4 regions of the Kitasatospora sp. NPDC059088 genome follow, and region 1 is predicted to be linked to each of the others. Evidence: riboswitches for the same ligand, from Rfam matches in the RefSeq annotation. Region 1 holds a riboswitch; each other region holds the start of a gene.
What was found. Region 1 has a riboswitch for cobalamin ahead of ACFWXO_RS15790 (prenyltransferase/squalene oxidase repeat-containing protein). Riboswitches for the same ligand answer to the same signal wherever they lie in the genome.
Positions count from the first base shown of each region.

Region 2: it holds a riboswitch for cobalamin, as region 1 does, so the genes downstream of both, ACFWXO_RS19770 (ribonucleoside-diphosphate reductase subunit alpha) here and ACFWXO_RS15790 (prenyltransferase/squalene oxidase repeat-containing protein) in region 1, are expected to answer to the same signal.
Region 3: it holds a riboswitch for cobalamin, as region 1 does, so the genes downstream of both, metE (5-methyltetrahydropteroyltriglutamate--homocysteine S-methyltransferase) here and ACFWXO_RS15790 (prenyltransferase/squalene oxidase repeat-containing protein) in region 1, are expected to answer to the same signal.
Region 4: it holds a riboswitch for cobalamin, as region 1 does, so the genes downstream of both, ACFWXO_RS37400 (CoA-acylating methylmalonate-semialdehyde dehydrogenase) here and ACFWXO_RS15790 (prenyltransferase/squalene oxidase repeat-containing protein) in region 1, are expected to answer to the same signal.

Region 1 is NZ_JBHYGR010000029.1:34,224-38,426, forward strand. It holds gene ACFWXO_RS15780 (peptidase) at 1-708, shown strand, start outside; gene ACFWXO_RS15785 (flagellar hook-length control protein FliK) at 738-1,235, shown strand; cobalamin riboswitch at 1,395-1,539, shown strand; gene ACFWXO_RS15790 (prenyltransferase/squalene oxidase repeat-containing protein) at 1,648-3,204, shown strand; gene ACFWXO_RS15795 (hypothetical protein) at 3,201-4,203, shown strand, end outside.
Region 2 is NZ_JBHYGR010000040.1:46,584-50,786, forward strand. It holds gene ACFWXO_RS19760 (glycoside hydrolase family 26 protein) at 1-230, opposite strand, end outside; gene ACFWXO_RS19765 (hypothetical protein) at 370-1,281, opposite strand; cobalamin riboswitch at 1,811-1,943, shown strand; gene ACFWXO_RS19770 (ribonucleoside-diphosphate reductase subunit alpha) at 2,137-4,203, shown strand, end outside.
Region 3 is NZ_JBHYGR010000133.1:13,930-18,132, reverse strand. It holds gene ACFWXO_RS37450 (SpoIIE family protein phosphatase) at 1-983, shown strand, start outside; cobalamin riboswitch at 1,155-1,324, shown strand; gene metE (5-methyltetrahydropteroyltriglutamate--homocysteine S-methyltransferase) at 1,502-3,817, shown strand; gene ACFWXO_RS37440 (hypothetical protein) at 3,914-4,203, opposite strand, start outside.
Region 4 is NZ_JBHYGR010000133.1:2,258-6,460, forward strand. It holds gene ACFWXO_RS37395 (acyl-CoA dehydrogenase family protein) at 1-128, opposite strand, end outside; gene ACFWXO_RS37400 (CoA-acylating methylmalonate-semialdehyde dehydrogenase) at 134-1,633, opposite strand; cobalamin riboswitch at 1,830-2,021, opposite strand; gene ACFWXO_RS37405 (hypothetical protein) at 2,263-2,484, opposite strand; gene ACFWXO_RS37410 (short-chain fatty acyl-CoA regulator family protein) at 2,631-4,022, opposite strand.

The DNA of each region.
Region 1 (4,203 bases):
GGGGACCCGACGGCCTTCGGCGGCGTCGACCTGCCGGCCCGGCTGCGCTCGCTGCAGACCGCCGGAGGCCGCTTCTCCGACCGCTCCCAGTGGGGCGACTACAGCAACGCCTTCGGCCAGTCCCTCGCCCTGATCGCCCTGCACCGCACGCCCGGTGACGCCCCGGCGGCGGCCGTCGACTTCCTGGCGAACAGCCAGTGCGCGGACGGCGGCTTCCCGGTCTCCTTCGGCCAGGCCGCCTGCACCAGCGACCCCGACGCCACCGCGCTCGCCGTCCAGGCCCTCGCCGCCACCGGTCGCGCCGCCAAGGCGAACACGGGACTCGGCTGGCTCACCGCCCACCAGAACGGCGACGGCGGGTTCGCGGCCGCCGGGGCGACCGCCTCCAACGCCAACACCACCGGCCTGGCCACCCAGGCGCTGTTCTCCGGCGGGCGCCTGGCCGCCGGGTTCAAGGGCTGGAGCCGGCTGGTCAAGTTCCAGCAGGACTGCTCCGCCGACCAGGCGGTCCGCGGCGCCGTCGCCTACGACGCGAGCGGTTTCAACGCGGGCAACGGCGCCCGGGCCACGGCACAGGCCGTCCTCGGCCTCGCGGGCACCCCGCTGGCCACGCTGTCCGCCGCCGGTGCACGCCCCGGCGCCCCGACCCTCGCCTGCCCGGCCACGGACACGGCCAGGGACACGGCCACGCCCACGGCCGTGCGCTGAACGAGCCTGACTCCAGGAGGATTTCACCGATGACCGACACCTTCACCGCGGTCCGCCCGGCCCGCCGTGCCCGCCCGGCCCGCCGTACGCTCGGGTCGATCGCCGCTGCGGCGGCCCTCACGGCCGGCCTGCTCGGCGTCTCCGCCGTCCAGGCCCCGCAGGCGCGGGCGGACGCCTGCACCGGCACCACCGGGGTCACCGTCGTGGTCGACTTCACCGCCGTCGGCGGCGGCGTCCAGACCGGCTGTGCGCCCGGCGACCCGGCCAGCGGCCTGGCCGCGCTGACCGGGGCCGGTTTCTCGTACTCCTTCCACCCGCGCTTCCCGGGCTTCGTCTGCACGATCAACGCCCTGCCGACGACCTGCACCAACCCGACCGGCAGCGCCTACTGGTCGTACTGGCACGCCCAGCACGGCGGCCCCTGGTCGTACAGCAACCTGGGCGCGGGCAGCTACAACCCGGCACCCGGCGACGTCGAGGGCTGGTCCTTCGGCGCCGGTGCCCAGCCGGGCATCACCGCGCCCTGAACCGCGTCCTGAACCGCGTCCTGAACCGCGGACGCCGACCGGTGCCCGGCTCCTCTCCCGGGAGGGGCCGGGGCACCGGTGACCCCCCCACCGCTGCGCGTCAGCCCCGGTGCCGCACCCGGGTCCTCCCGCTCGGCCACCGCTGACGCCTCATTGACTCTGCTTCGGTCAACGTGGTCTGATGAACCGATTTTTTGCCCTCGGCATTCAGGGGAAGCCGGTCCAACTCCGGCGCTGACCCGCAACCGTGGACCCACCTGAGGGTGGGTGAGCCGGAATGCCTGGACCGGGGGTGTGTTCACACAGCACTTGCGTCGTCGCGGACTACGACGTGGTCTCGACGGTCCCGTGTTCCCCGTGGGCGGCCGTCGGCTGCGCCGTTTCTCCCGTGTCGACCGACCAGGGAGTCGTCGTGAGGGTCAGCAGCAGTCGTACACGTCACAGAAACCGGGACCTCGCCTCGCTGGTGGTCGCCGGTGCCGTCGCGGTCGCCGCCTGCGGTACGGTCCTGCTGGGGCACCCCGAGAGCGCGGCAGCCCGGCCGACGATCCCGGCCCTGACCGGTGCCGACCTCACCACCGCCCGGCACGACGCGGACGGCCCCACCGCCACACCGACCCCGCCTGCCGGGAGGAAGCCGGACGCCGCCAAGGGGAGTGCCTACCTCACCGACCCGTCCCGCCTGACGGACGGTCACTACTACGAGGGGTTCCCGGCCTTCGCCGACTTCGGCCTGACCATCGACGGGGCCTACGCCCTCGCCGCGACCGGTACGGACGACGCCGCGCTGCGCAGGATCGTCGACTTCCTGGACCAGCAGGGCAAGGACGCGAGCGCGCGCACCGTCAACGACTGGACCGCCATCGGCACCGAGTACGCCGGCGGCGGGTCCATCGGCAAGGAGGCGCTGCTCGCCGAGGCGGTCGGCCGCAACCCGCGGAACTTCGGCGGCCACGACCTGATCGCCGCCCTCGCCGCGATGGTGTGCACCAAGGCCGACGCGGGCACGGGCTGCGACGCCCCGGGCAACTACACCTACGCCACCTCGGTCTTCTCCCAGGCGCTCGCCGTCATGGCCCAGCTCCGGGCCGGAGAGTCGACCGGTGCCGCTCCCGCGATCGGCTACCTGAGGAGCCTCCAGCACCCGGACGGGTCCTGGCCGAGTCTGATTCCGGCCGCCGGTGACTCGGATGTGGACAGCACGGCCATGGCCGTCATGGCCCTCGCCCTCGTCCCCGGGGACGAGGCCGCCCAGGCGGTCGACAAGGGCCTCGGCTGGCTCGCCGCACGGCAGTTGCCCGACGGCGGCTTCCCCGGCGCGGCCGGCAACTCCACCAACTCGGCCGCGCTGGCCGTCCAGGGGATGACGCTGCGCAAGGCCGCCTACGGCGGACAGATCGCCAAGGCACTCGACTTCCTCGCCGGGCAGCAGAACGGTGACGGCGGGTTCAACGTCGCCTCCACCGGGCAGCGGGGGTCGGACGTCCGGGCGTCCACGCAGGTGCTCGGCGGCGCCACCGGCATCTCCTTCGGCACGCTGTCCCGCGACCTCGGCGGCTCGCCGACGCCGACCGGGACGCCGTCCACCACGCCGTCCGGCACGCCGACCCCGACGAGTACGGTCACCCCGACGGGTACTCCCTCCACCACTCCGTCCGGTACGCCCACCCCGACCGGCACCTCCACCCCGACGACCACGTCCACCGGGACCCCGACGGGTTCGCCCACCACGACCGGGCCCGGCCCGACCACCGGCGCGCCGTCGTCCGGTGGCGTCGACGCCCCGACGGATGGCGGTGCCGAGGCGGCCGGAGGCGTCCCGGTGCAGACCGGTTCGGATCACCTCGCGAGCACCGGAACCCAGGCACTGGCGCTGACGGCGGCCGCCGGTGCGCTGACCGCGCTCGGTGCCGCTGCCGTCATCGTCGCCCGTCGCCGCCGGACGGCCGCCCCGGGGCGTCACCGGTGAGCCGGGGACTCGGGCAGCGGCTCGCCCGGCTGTCCGGGGCGGCGGCACTGACCTCGGCGCTGGCATTCGGCGGCCTCGCCGTGGGCGTGGTCCCGGCTGCCGCTGCGCCGTTGCCGATGGAGCAGTGCACCCCGACCTCCGGGGTCGTCCTCGCCGTGGACCTGAGCAAGTGGGGCGGCCCGCTGCTGCGCTCCTGCGGCTCCACGCCCACCACCGGCTACACCCTGCTGAACCAAGGGGGTTGGAAGACCACCGGCACCGGCCACGACGGCCCGGCCTTCATCTGCCGGATCGGCTACAGCGGTTACCAGGGCGGCAAGCAGTTCCCGACCCCGGACCAGGAGAAGTGCGTCCTGACACCTCCGGCCACCGCGTACTGGTCGTACTGGCACGCCGATCCGGGCCAGAACGAGTGGTCCTACAGCCAGCTCGGGGCGATGCTCTACCAGCCGAAGCCCGGCAGCGTCGACCTGTGGATCTACGGCGGCACCAACGTGGAGGGCACCGAGGGGCGTCCGACCTTCTCGCCGGACAGCGTCCGGGCCCACAACCCCAGTTCCGGCGGGCAGCCGGCCGACCCGGGCCAGGGCACGACGGGCGGCTCCGGCGGAGCGGCGAGCGGTTCCGGTACGACGGGCGGATCGGGCACGACGGGCGGCAGCGGTACGACGCGTGGCGGCGGCTCCGGCTCGACCGGGGGTGCCCCGGCCCCGGCCGCACCCCGGCCCGGCGGAACCCGTCCGCCGGCGCCCGCCGCGACCCCGGGAACGGGTACCGCGGCCACTCCTGCGGACGGCATCACCCCGCCGGGAGCGCCCGATCCCACGCCGGTACCGGCCGAAGTCTCCACCGCCCCGCCGACCGAGACCCCGAGTGACGGGCCGACACCGCAGACGGCCGTGGCCGCGGCCGGGGCGACGTCCGCGCCCGCCGTGCCCGGCGGGGTGGTGGACGCCAACCCGGTGGCCGACGCCCCGCACGACTCCGGTTCGATGGTGC
Region 2 (4,203 bases), on a different contig from region 1:
TGGACGGCACGGGCGTTCGGCGAGGCCTGCGGGTCCCGGGCCAGCAGGTCCCGGCCCACGTCCGGCGGCAGGGTACGGCCGGGGGCGCCGACCGACACCGGTACCCGGACGGGCTGCCCGGGGTCGGTCCGGTCGTCGCGGTCCAGCAGCACGAGACTGCCGGCGGCGACCACGATGCCGGCCGCGGCCAGCACGGCCGGCCTACCGCGCAGGACTCTGGGCAGGGCCACGACCGCTCCTCCGGTTTCTCGCCGGCGCCGACCCCCGCGGACGCAACCGGAACACGCGTACGAATGACTCCGACGAGAGCCTGCCACACTCCCCCGGTCCCGGCGAACGGGTCCGCCGGGACCGGGGTGTCACCGCGGGTCAGCCGGTCGCGGCGGCCGCCGGAGTGCCCTGCGAACCCGGCGTGGCCGAGCCCGCCGCCTTGGCCCGCTGGAGCAGCTGGCCCTTCACGTGCTCGGCGAACCCGGCGGACGCCGCGGTCGCGGCGGCGTCAGGGGCGTTGCCGCCCTTCGCCGAGCCCTCGACGGTGAAGTAGGCGTACCGGCCCAGGCTGCTGTGCGTGCCGGTGCAGCCGGGGTTGGCGCAGAACGCCGGGCCGCCCGGCGCGGGCAGGCCCTTGAGCTGCCCGGCGTAGTTCTTCATCGCCGTCTCGGCCTGGATCTTGTGGTCGAAGACCGCGACGCCGACGGTCACCGCGCTGTCGCCGGAGACGTACGTCGCCCGGAGCACCTTCTGGCAGCCCTGGTCGCCGAGGACCTTGCCGAGCCCGCCGGTGGTGGAGTTGCCGTCCCAGCAGGGCTGGTCCAGCGCGACCACGGTCCGGTTCCAGGACACGCCGTTGACCGTCACCTGCAGCGCGGAGAACAGCGCCCCCGCGTCCTGCGGCGCCGGGTCGGTGGCGACCTCCCAGATCGGCTTCGACGGGTCGTCCGGCTGCCCTCCCGCGGCCGCACCGCCGTTCGACGGGCCTGGGGTCGACGGGCCGCCGTTCGACGGGCCGGGGGTCGGCTTGCCCGAGACGGACGCGGACGCGACCGCACCGCCACCGGGCTTGGCCGGGTCGTCCTTCTTGCCGAACAGCAGCACTCCGCCCGCGGCCAGACCACCCACCAGGACGACGGCCACCGCGCCGCCGATGATCCTCACCCGGCGCTTGCGCCTGCCGTCGGCCTCGTTGCGGTCCGCCAGCGCCGCCCAGTCCGGCTCGACGCGCTGCGGCGGGACCGGCTGCTGCGGCGCGGCCGGCTGCTGCGGGGGCCCCGGCTGCTGCACGGGAACCGCCTGCTGCGGGGCCTGCTGCCACTGCGGCTGCGCAGCCGGCGGCTGAACCGGCTGGGGCGCCGGCTGGGGCACCGGCGGGACGGGCTGGGAGAACGGCTGCGCCGCCGGCGCCACCGGTCCGTACGAGGCCGGCGGCGGGCCGAAACCACCGCCCGGCGGCGGCACCGGACCCGGCCCCACCGGCTGCTGATTCTGTGCGCCCCCCGGCCCGGCGGGAGGCGTCCCCTGCGGCCCGTGCCCAGGTACACCAGTTCCGTCGCTCATGCGCCCAGATCGTAGGGCATCACCCGCACCGCCCCTCGGCCCGGTGACCGTTCCGTATCGAAACCAGGACGCCCGGCGCGCCGGGCCCGGGTGTCCGGCACCCGGATCCGGGGTGTCCGGCGGGCGGCCGCGACACGTCCGGAGCGTGGTTCCGGGCCTCGGACGTCCACGAACCGCCACCGGCCCGGGCACAACCCGTCATCGCGACAACACACCACGCCGTACTACATGTGGTGTCGCATCGAGGAGACACCACTACATGTATGCTCGCTTCTGCTGTCGATGCAGGGGAACCCGGTGGGAATCCGGGACTGCCCCGCAGCGGTGTGCGGGCGGCTCCAGCAGCCGTACCGCGAGTCCGAGTACCTGCCGAACAGCGTGCGCCACGGCCCTCCCGCAGAGGCCGCGCCAAGCACCAGCACCACCCCTCCGGGCCTCGCGGGCGGGCCGGGGAGACACCTCGCGCGACGCTTTTTGCGTTCGCGCCGTGCTCCCCTGCCCAGATCGGCCCGGGTGACCCCGATCACCGCCGCACGATCGCCGCCAGGAGAGAGCGCCTTGACCACCGCTGCCTCAGTCACCCTGCCCGCCCAGGGCTCCGGTACCGCCTTCACCGACCCGACGGTCTCCGACCCCGGCGGTGCTCTCCTGCGGCTGCTCACCGACCGCAGCGCCGACCTCACCGAGGTCGACCCCGGCCATGTCGCCGCCGCCGCGCTGCGCGGCCGCCACGCCGGCTCGGACTTCGCCGAGCTGCGCGGTCTGGCCGTGGACGCCGCCGCGTCGATGATCGCCGAGGACCCCCAGTACTCGAAGCTGGCCGCCCGCCTGCTCGCCCTGGAGATCGTCGACGAGGCGAACAGCCAGGGCTCGACCTCCTTCTCCGCCTCGATCGCCGTCGGCCACGCCGAGGGCCTGATCGGCGACACCACCGCGGCCTTCGTCGCCAAGCACGCCGACGCCCTGAACGCGCTCGTCGACACCAAGGGCGACGACCGCTTCGAGTACTTCGGCCTGCGCACCGTCCAGTCCCGCTACCTGCTGCGCCACCCGATCACCCGCAAGGTGATCGAGACCCCGCAGCACTTCCTGCTCCGCGTCGCCTGCGGCCTGGCGGTCGGCGACTCCGAGCAGTCGGTGCGCGAGGTGTCCGAGCTGTACGGCCTGATGAGCCGCCTGGAGTACCTGACCTCCTCGCCGACGCTCTTCAACTCCGGCACCCGGCACCCGCAGATGTCCAGCTGCTACCTGCTGGACTCGCCGCTGGACAACCTGGACTCGATCTACAACCGCTACGCGCAGATCGCCCGCCTCTCCAAGCACGCCGGCGGCATCGGCCTGTCCTACTCGCGCATCCGCTCGCGCGGCAGCCTGATCCGCGGCACCAACGGCAAGTCCAACGGCATCGTCCCGTTCCTGCGCACCCTCGACTCCTCGGTCGCCGCCGTCAACCAGGGCGGCCGCCGCAAGGGCGCGGCCTGCGTCTACCTGGAGACCTGGCACGCCGACATCGAGGAGTTCCTGGAGCTCCGCGACAACACCGGTGAGGAGGCGCGCCGCACGCACAACCTCAACCTGGCCCACTGGATCCCGGACGAGTTCATGCGCCGCGTGAACGCCAACGCCGACTGGTCGCTGTTCTCCCCCGCCGACGTCCCCGAGCTGGTCGACCTGTGGGGCGCCGACTTCGACGAGGCCTACCTCAAGGCCGAGCTGGCCGGCAAGGCCGTCCGCACCATCCCGGCGCAGACCCTCTACGCCCGCATGATGCGCACCCTCGCGCAGACCGGCAACGGCTGGATGACCTTCAAGGACGCCTCCAACCGCGCCGCCAACCAGACCGCGCTGCCCGGCCGCACGGTGCACTCCTCCAACCTGTGCACCGAGATCCTGGAGGTCACGGACGACTCCGAGACCGCCGTCTGCAACCTGGGCTCGGTCAACCTCGGCGCGCACGTGGCCGAGGGCGCGTCCGTCGAGGACCTGCTCGGCGCCATGGACTGGGAGCGCCTCGACGCCACCGTCCGCACCGCCGTGACCTTCCTCGACCGCGTGGTGGACATCAACTTCTACCCGACCACCGAGGCCGGCACCTCCAACTCCCGCTGGCGGCCAGTCGGCCTCGGCGTGATGGGCCTCCAGGACGTCTTCTTCAAGCTGCGGATCGACTTCGACTCCGCCGAGGCCGCCCGGCTGTCCACGCTGATCGCCGAGCGCATCATGCTCACCGCCTACGAGCGCTCCGCCGACCTGGCCGAGCAGCTCGGCCGCCACGAGGCCTACGGCGAAACCCGCGCCGCCCGCGGCGAGCTGCACATCGACCACTTCCCGAGCGCCGCCCCGGAGTGGACCGACCGCTGGACGGCGCTGCGCGCCCGCATCGCCGAGACCGGCCTGCGCAACTCGCTGCTGCTCGCGATCGCCCCGACCGCGACCATCGCCTCCATCGCCGGCGTCTACGAGTGCATCGAGCCGCAGGTGTCCAACCTGTTCAAGCGCGAGACGCTCTCGGGCGAGTTCCTCCAGGTCAACCCGTACCTGGTGCGCGAGCTCAAGGAGCTCGGCGTCTGGGACCAGCAGACCCGCGACGCCCTGCGCGACGCCAACGGCTCCGTCCAGGAGCTCGGTTGGCTGCCGGAGCAGGTCCGG
Region 3 (4,203 bases), on a different contig from region 1:
ACGACCGGCAGACCATCGGCCGCTTCCTGCGGACGCTGCTGCACCACCGGCGGCCCGCCTCCACCGCCTTCCGCCTCCAGCGCGCCGACGGGGTCACCCGGCACATCCGGGTGGTGGCGGAACCGGTGCACGACCCGGACAGCGGACTGCGTGTGGTCCGCGGCGCCTACCAGGACATCTCCGCCCAGCACTGGACCGAGGTCGCCCTGGCCGCCACCCGCGACCAGCTCGCCCAGAGCGAGCAGCAGGCCGCCGAGCGCAGCCGCCTCGCCCTCCAGCTCCAGCACGCCATCATGCCGCCCGCCCGGGGGCCGCTGGACCTTCACGACCTGCACGTGGCGGTGCGCTACCGCCCCGCCGAGAAGGACCACCTGGTCGGCGGCGACTGGTACGACGCCCTCGTGCTGCCCACCGGCGACGTCCTGATCTGCGTCGGCGACGTCGCCGGGCACGGCATCGAGGCAGCCACCGGCATGGTCGCGTTGCGCAACGCCCTGCGCGGCCTGGCCGCCACCGGTGCCGGACCGGGCCAACTGCTCAACTGGCTGAACAGCGTGACCCACCACCTCACGGACAACGTGACCGCCACCGCCGTCTGCGGGCTCTACGAACCCGCCACCCGGCGGCTGCGCTGGGCCCGCGCTGGCCACCCGCCACCGGTCCTGCTGCGCGAGGGCCGGGCGCGGACCCTCCCGCAGCTCGGCGGGATCCTGCTCGGCGCCGTCGACCAGGCGGACTACCAGGAGGAGGAGATCGTGCTCCGGCCCGGGGACACCCTGGTGATGTACACCGACGGGCTGATCGAGCGCCGCGACGAGTCCCTCCAGGCGTCGCTGAGCAACCTGACGACCCTCGCCGAGCGGGCGCACCGGCTGGCCGCCGAGGGTGGGGACGGCCTCGAGGGGCACCTGGACCACCTGTTGCAGTACAGCGGTGCCGACACCGACGACGACACCTGCCTGGTCGGGGTGGCGGTCGGCTGACCCGGGCCGTCGCAGCGGCCGGAGGCTGACCCCGGTCGCAGGCCGAGGTCGTCGGAGGCTGACGCCGTCTCATCATGTGGACGGTTGTGCGGTTCTCCGGCCGGAAAGCGGCGGGCTGCCCGTAGGGTGGCGGGTGCAGCTGGTTCGCCCCGTCCGCCAGGCGGGGTGTCGTAAGAGGGAACCCGGTGACGCCTTTCAACTGGCCAGTCCGGGACTGCCCCGCAGCGGTGAGTGGGAACGACCGCCGTCATACGCACTGGGCCCGGTTCGGGTCTGGGAAGCGACGGCCAGTAGGTGCCGGTCCTTGAGGAGGACGGGCGGGCCCGCGAGTCCGAAGACCTGCCACTGCCCGGGTGCGACCGTTCGCGCCCGGCCATCCGGTGACCTCGAGGGCGGGTCGGCGACCACACCTGGCGGAGCCGTACCCGTGTGCGGGGGCCCGTCCGGTCCGTCGTCCCTTCGCGTCCTCGTCCCCGTCGCCGGGCACTTGAGGAACCAGACTCGCGAAGGAGAGTCCCTTGACCACGAAGTCCGCAGCCGCGGCGACCCTCGCCACCGCCCACGGCTACCCCCGCCAGGGGCGGGGCCGGGAGTTGAAGAAGGCGATCGAGGGGTACTGGAAGGGCGCCGTCACCGCCGAGGTGCTGCTGGCCACCGCCGCCGACCTGCGCCGGGGGAACTGGCAGCAGCTCGCCGACTCCGGTATCGAGGAGGTCCCGACCGGCGACTTCTCGCTCTACGACCACGTCCTGGACACCACCGTGGCGGTCGGCGCGATCCCGCCGCGGCACCGGGCGGCGGTCGACGCCGACCCGCTGGACGGCTACTTCGCCATGGCGCGCGGCAACCAGGACGTCGCTCCGCTGGAGATGACCAAGTGGTTCGACACCAACTACCACTACCTCGTCCCGGAGTTGGGGCCGGACACCGCCTTCGCCGCGAACCCGGCCAAGGCCGTCGCCGAGCTCAGGGAGGCCCTCGCGCTCGGCCACGGCGCCCGTCCGGTGCTGGTCGGGCCGGTCAGCTACCTGCTGCTCGCCAAGCCGGCGCCGGGGGTGGCCCCCGACTTCCAGCCGATCACCCTGCTGGACCGGCTGCTGCCCGTCTACGCGGAACTGCTCGCGGCGCTCCGGGCCGCCGGTGCGGAGTGGGTGCAGCTGGACGAGCCCGCGCTGGTCCAGGACCGGACCCCGGCCGAGCTGAACTCCGCCGCCCGGGCCTACCGCGAGCTGGGCGCGCCGACCGAGCGCCCCAAGCTGCTGGTGGCGAGCTACTTCGACCGCCTCGGCGACGCCCTGGCGGTGCTGGCCAAGGCCCCGGTGGAGGGCCTGGCGCTGGACTTCACCGGACCGGCCGCCGCCAACCTGGCGGACCTCGCCGCCGTCGGCGGGCTGCCCGGCAAGCGCCTGGTCGCCGGGGTGATCGACGGCCGCAACATCTGGATCAACGACCTGGGCGCCTCGCTGGCCACCCTGGCCACCCTGCTCGGGCTCGCCGACCGGGTCGACGTCGCGCCCTCCTGCTCGCTGCTGCACGTGCCGATCGACGCCACCCTCGAACGCGACATCGACCCGCAGATCGCCCGCTGGCTCGCCTTCGCCAAGCAGAAGGCCACCGAGACCGCGCTGCTGGCCCGCGCCCTGCGCGAGGGCACCGGCGCGATCACCGCCGAACTCGCCGCCAACCGCGCCGACCTGGCCTCCCGCGCCAGCTCGCCGATCACCCGCGACCCGGCCGTGCGCGCCCGCACCGCGGCCGTCACCCCGGGCGACGCCCGGCGCGCCCAGCCCTACCCCGTACGGGCCGCGGCCCAGCGGGCCCGGCTCGCACTGCCGCTGCTGCCGACCACCACCATCGGCTCCTTCCCGCAGACCACCGAACTGCGCGTCGCCCGGGCCGACCTGACCGCCGGGCGGATCGACGCCGCCGCGTACCGGGAGCGGATGGAGGCGGAGGTCCGCGAGGTGGTCGCCTACCAGGAGAAGGCCGGCCTGGACGTCCTGGTGCACGGCGAGCCCGAGCGCAACGACATGGTCCAGTACTTCGCCGAGCAGCTCACCGGCTACCTGGCCACCCGGCACGGCTGGGTGCAGTCCTACGGCACCCGCTACGTCCGGCCGCCGGTCCTGGCCGGGGACATCTCCCGCCCGCAGCCGATGACCGTCGACTGGTTCCGCTACGCCCAGGACCTGACCGACCGCCCGGTCAAGGGCATGCTGACCGGCCCGGTCACCATGCTCGCCTGGTCCTTCGTCCGCGACGACCAGCCGCTCGCCGAGACCGCCCGGCAGGTGGCCCTCGCCCTGCGCGACGAGGTCGCCGACCTGGAGGCCGCGGGCGCCGCCGTCGTCCAGGTCGACGAACCGGCCCTGCGCGAGACCCTGCCGCTGCGCGCCGCCGGCCGCCCGGCCTACCTGGACTGGGCCACCGAGGCCTTCCGGCTGGCCACCTCGGGCGTGCGCGCCGACACCCAGGTGCACACCCACATGTGCTACGCCGAGTTCGGCGCGATCATGACCGCGATCGACGAACTCGACGCCGACGTGATCTCCCTGGAGGCGACCCGTTCGCACATGGAGGTCGCCGGGGAACTGGCCTCCGCCGGGTACCCGCGCGAGGTCGGCCCGGGTGTCTGGGACATCCACTCCCCGCGGGTGCCGAGCACCGAGGAGGCCGTCGAGCTGCTGCGGGCCGGACTGGCGGCGATCCCCGCCGAGCGGCTCTGGGTCAACCCCGACTGCGGCCTCAAGACCCGCGGCTGGCCCGAGACCCGCGCCTCGCTGGAAAGCCTGGTCGCCGCCGCCCGCCGCCTGCGGGCCGAACTCGCGGGCTGATCGGGCGGGTTGATCAGATGGGCTGATCAGGCGGGCCGATCGGACGGGTTCGGGGGCGGGCGCGGCACGGCTGCCGGGCCCGCCCCCGTGGGGTGGTCAGCCCGCGCGCTGGGTGCGGGCCAAGGTGCTCGCCTCGGTGCGGCGGTCCGGGGAGGCCACGTCCACCGGGGTGCCGGCGCCCGAGCCGGGGCGTTCGGCCCAGCCGCGCAGGCGGTCGGCGAGCCGGTTCACCCGGCGGTCCTGCGGGCCGAGGGCGAGGTAGAACAGCGACTCGTCCACCTCGTCGTCGTCCCCGCCCCAGCGCACCACGCCCTGGCAGTCGGCGAGGATGTCGCGCAGCACCAGTTCCTGGTGGGCGAAGAGGCCGCCCTTGGCCGAGGCGCCGG
Region 4 (4,203 bases), on a different contig from region 1:
AGCACGTCCACCGGGAAGTGCTTGGCCTGGTCCCACTCGACCGCGTGCGGGGCCAGGTACTCGGCGGCGAAGGCTCCGACGGCCTCGGCGATCGCGGCCTGGTCCTCCGTCAGTTCACTGGTGTGCACGGCGTTCACCCCATCGTCGGCATGGTGAAGCTCGCGCCCTCCTTGACCCCGGAGGGCCAGCGCGAGGTGACGGTGCGGGTGCGGGTGTAGAAGCGGATCGAGTCCGGACCGTGCTGGTTGAGGTCGCCGAAGGCGGAGCGCTTCCAGCCGCCGAAGGTGTGGTAGGCGATCGGCACCGGGATCGGCACGTTGACGCCGACCATGCCGGTGTCCACCCGGCGGGCGAAGTCCCGGGCGGTGTCGCCGTCCCGGGTGTAGATGGCCACGCCGTTGCCGAACTCGTGCTCGCTGGGCAGCCGCAGCGCCTCCTCGTAGTCGGCGGCGCGGACCACGGTGAGCACCGGGCCGAAGATCTCCTCGCGGTGGATCCGCATGTCCGGGGTCACCCGGTCGAACAGCGAGGCGCCGAGGAAGTAGCCGCCCTCGTGGCCCTCAAGGCGGAAGTCCCGCCCGTCGACGACGAGTTCGGCGCCCTCCCGGGCCCCGAGGTCGAGGTACCCGCGGACCCGCTCCAGCGCGTCGGCGCCGACCAGCGGGCCGAAGTCGGCAGCCGGGTCGTCCGAGCGGCCGACCTTGAGCGCGGCGATCCGCTCGACCAGCTTGGCCACCAGCGCGTCCGCGGTCTCCTCCCCCACCGGGACGGCCACCGAGATCGCCATGCAGCGCTCCCCCGCCGAGCCGTAGCCGGCGCCGATCAGCGCGTCGGCGGCCTGGTCGAGGTCGGCGTCCGGCATCACGATCATGTGGTTCTTCGCGCCGCCGAAGCACTGCGCCCGCTTCCCGTGGGCGGCGGCCGTCGCGTAGACGTACTGGGCGATCGGGGTGGAGCCGACGAAGCCGACGGCCTGCACCCGCTCGTCCTCCAGCAGGGTGTCCACCGCCTCCTTGCCGCCGTTGACCACGTTGAGCACGCCCGGCGGCAGCCCGGCCTCCAGGAACAGCTCGGCGAGCCGAAGCGGCACCGACGGGTCCCGCTCGGAGGGCTTGAGAACGAAGGAGTTGCCGCAGGCCAGCGCGGGTGCGGCCTTCCACAGCGGGATCATCGCCGGGAAGTTGAACGGCGTGATGCCGGCGACCACGCCGAGCGGCTGGCGCATCGAGTAGACGTCGATGCCGGTGCCGGCGTTGTCGGTGAACTCGCCCTTCAACAGGTGCGGGATCCCGGCGGCGAACTCCACCACCTCCAGGCCGCGTTGGAGGTCGCCGTGGGCGTCGGCCACGGTCTTGCCGTGCTCGGCGGAGAGCAGCCGGGCCAGCTCCTCCTTCTCCTGCTCGACCAGTTGCAGGAAGCGCAGCAGCACCCGCGCCCGCCGCTGCGGGTTCCAGGCCGCCCACCCGGGCTGGGCCTGGGCGGCGTCGGCGATCACCGCCTCGACCTCGGCCCGGTCGGCCAGCGGCACCCGGGCCTGCACCCGGCCGGTGTTGGGGTCGAAGACGTCGCCGTAGCGGCCGGACGTCCCGGCGACGCGCTTGCCGCCGATGAAGTGGGTCAGTTCGCGGACCATCGGTTCCTTCTCTCGTCACGGGTGGGGAGAGGAGGAATGGAGAGAGCACGCCGCGGCATCGGACGTACGGTCGTACGCCGTCGCGGCAGGCGTAAAGTGACGAACCGTCAGGAGCGATGGGCCCCGACGGTCGGCAGCACGGCAGCGGAGCGGGAACAGCGGCCCGGAGTCATGCGTGTCGTCTCCATCCTCGTGGAAAACACGGATCATCCGCGGCCGGTATCCTGACTCCCGGATCCACGCCCGCCCCCTGGCCTTCCCGGCTGGCTGCCAGTGGCCGTCATCTGCGAGGACGAACTCCCCGGTCACAGTGGCGGGACCGTGCCGGACTCACACCGGCTTCCCTGACACCGCGGACCTGCCGTCGACCATATAGTTGGACGTCCTAGCAAGTCCAGACCCACCGCCGCGCGGCGCGGGCCCGAGCGGTCACAGGGGCACGACGGGTCACAGGGCCAGGACGGGCCGGTGGCGGTCGAGCCAGAGCGCGAGGTCGACCACGCGTTCCTGTAGAGCGAGGTGTCCGTGTCCCCGACACCGATCGGCGAGTCCCGGGCCGCGACCACGGCCCTTCGCCGGACCGGCGGCGGGTCATCGGACCGCCGCCCCCGGGCGCCGTTCGATCGCGTTCAGCCGGCCGAAGCCGCGGAGAGGTCCAGCAGTCCCTCCTTGGCCTGGCGCACCAGGTCGCGGAACTGGTCCTCGCTCATCCGGATCTGCTGACCGAAGTCGTCGGTGATCCTCACCCGCCGGTCCACCGGGGCCTCCCGGTCCAGGAACACCTGGGGGCAACCGCAGTTGCAGTTGCCGCAGAACGTCGCGAAGGGCTGTGGCGTCTCGTCGCCGGCCATCCGTCCCACCTCACTTCCGCCCGTGGTGCACGGGGCTTCCGGGCTGGCGATGCCCGCCGCCCAATGTCACCAAACCCGATGGCAGGAAGGGTGGTTGTACTCGTCCGACGGCCCTCCGGGGGCTGCCTCGCCCCGTGCGGCACCGCTCAGGAGGACGCCGGGTACGGGACGAAGGTGCTGGTGTGCTCGTCGACGGCCAGCGGGCGGCCGATCGCCGGGGCCGAGCGCTGGGCGCAGGCCGGGCGTTCGCAGACCTTGCAGCCCAGGCCGATCGGGGTGGCGGCGGCCTCGTCGGTCAGGTGGAGGCCTGCGGAGTAGACGAGGCGGGACGCGTGGCGGAGTTCGCAGCCGAGGCCGATGGCGAAGGTCTTGCCGGGTCGGCCCCAGCCGCCGGGCGAGCGGGTGACGGCGCGGGCCGTCCACAGGTAGCGGCGCCCGTCCGGCATGGCGGCGACCTGGACGTGGACCCGGCCCGGGGCGGCGAAGGCGTCGTAGACGTTCCACAGCGGGCAGGTGCCACCGGTGCGGGAGAAGTGGAAGGGCGTGGCGGACTGCCGCTTGGAGACGTTCCCGGCCCGGTCGACCCGGACGAAGGAGAACGGCACCCCGCGCAGGCCGGGGCGCTGGAGGGTGCTGAGGCGGTGGCAGACCGTCTCGTAGCCGACGCCGAAGTGGTCGGCGAGGTGCTCGATGTCGTAGCGGGCGGACTCGGCCTCGGCGTGGAAGGCGGCGTAGGGCAGGACGAGGGCAGCGGCGAAGTAGTTGGCCAGGCCGATCCGGGTGAGCGAGTGCGCGGCCGAGCCTTCGGGGCTGTCCTGGGCGGCGAGTTCGGAGAGCAGCGCGTCGTGTTCCAGGTAGCCGAGCTGGGTGGCCAGCCGGAAGGCCTGCTGGCCGGGGCGCAGCCGGTCCGACAGCCGCAGGGTCCGGGTCCGCGGCTCGTACCGGTGCAGCTGCTCCCCGCCGGAGGCGAGCCGTACGCCGTGTACGTCGGCCAGCCGTTCGGCCAGCACCGCCCGCACCCCGCCGCGCCGCAGCCGGATCTCGCCCGCCAACTCCTCGGCGGCGGTGTCGAGTTCATGGACGTAGTTCTGCCGGCGGTAGAAGAACTCGCGGACCTCCTCGTGCGGGGTCCGGGTGTCGGCGGCCGGGCCCCGGTCCCCCGCGAGGACGGCGAGCTGCTCGGCCAGGGTGCGACGGCCGCGCCCGAGGTCGGTCAACAGCCGTGCCACGGCGGGCAGTCGGGTGGCGACCTCGTCGAGGTCACCGGGGGTGATCCGGCCGGCCGCGAGCTCCTCGCCGAGGCCGTCGCGCAGTTCGGCGGCGAGCCGGGCGCTGTCCGGCGGGGCGAAGTACCCGGCCTCCACGCCGAACGCCTCGGTGAGCCGCAGCAGGACGGGGACGGTCAGCGGGCGGGCGTCGTGCTCCAGCTGGTTGAGGTAGCTGGGCGAGAGGTCGATCATCCGCGCCGTGGCGGCCTGGCTCAGTCCGCGTTCCTCCCGGAGCCGGCGCAGCCTGGCCCCGGCGAAGGCCTTCCCCATCGCCCCGCACCTCCGTGTCCGGCCGTCGGGTCGGGCCGGTGCGGCGCAGCCTAGCCGCAACGCCTCCGGGCAAGCCTTCGCAAGCTTCGCGGATTCGCCGGGCGGGCTTCGCGGAACTTGGCACGGCTCCACCGGTGACGGCGGCCGCGTCGGCTGCCAGAGTCGGTGCTGCGGCCGGGAG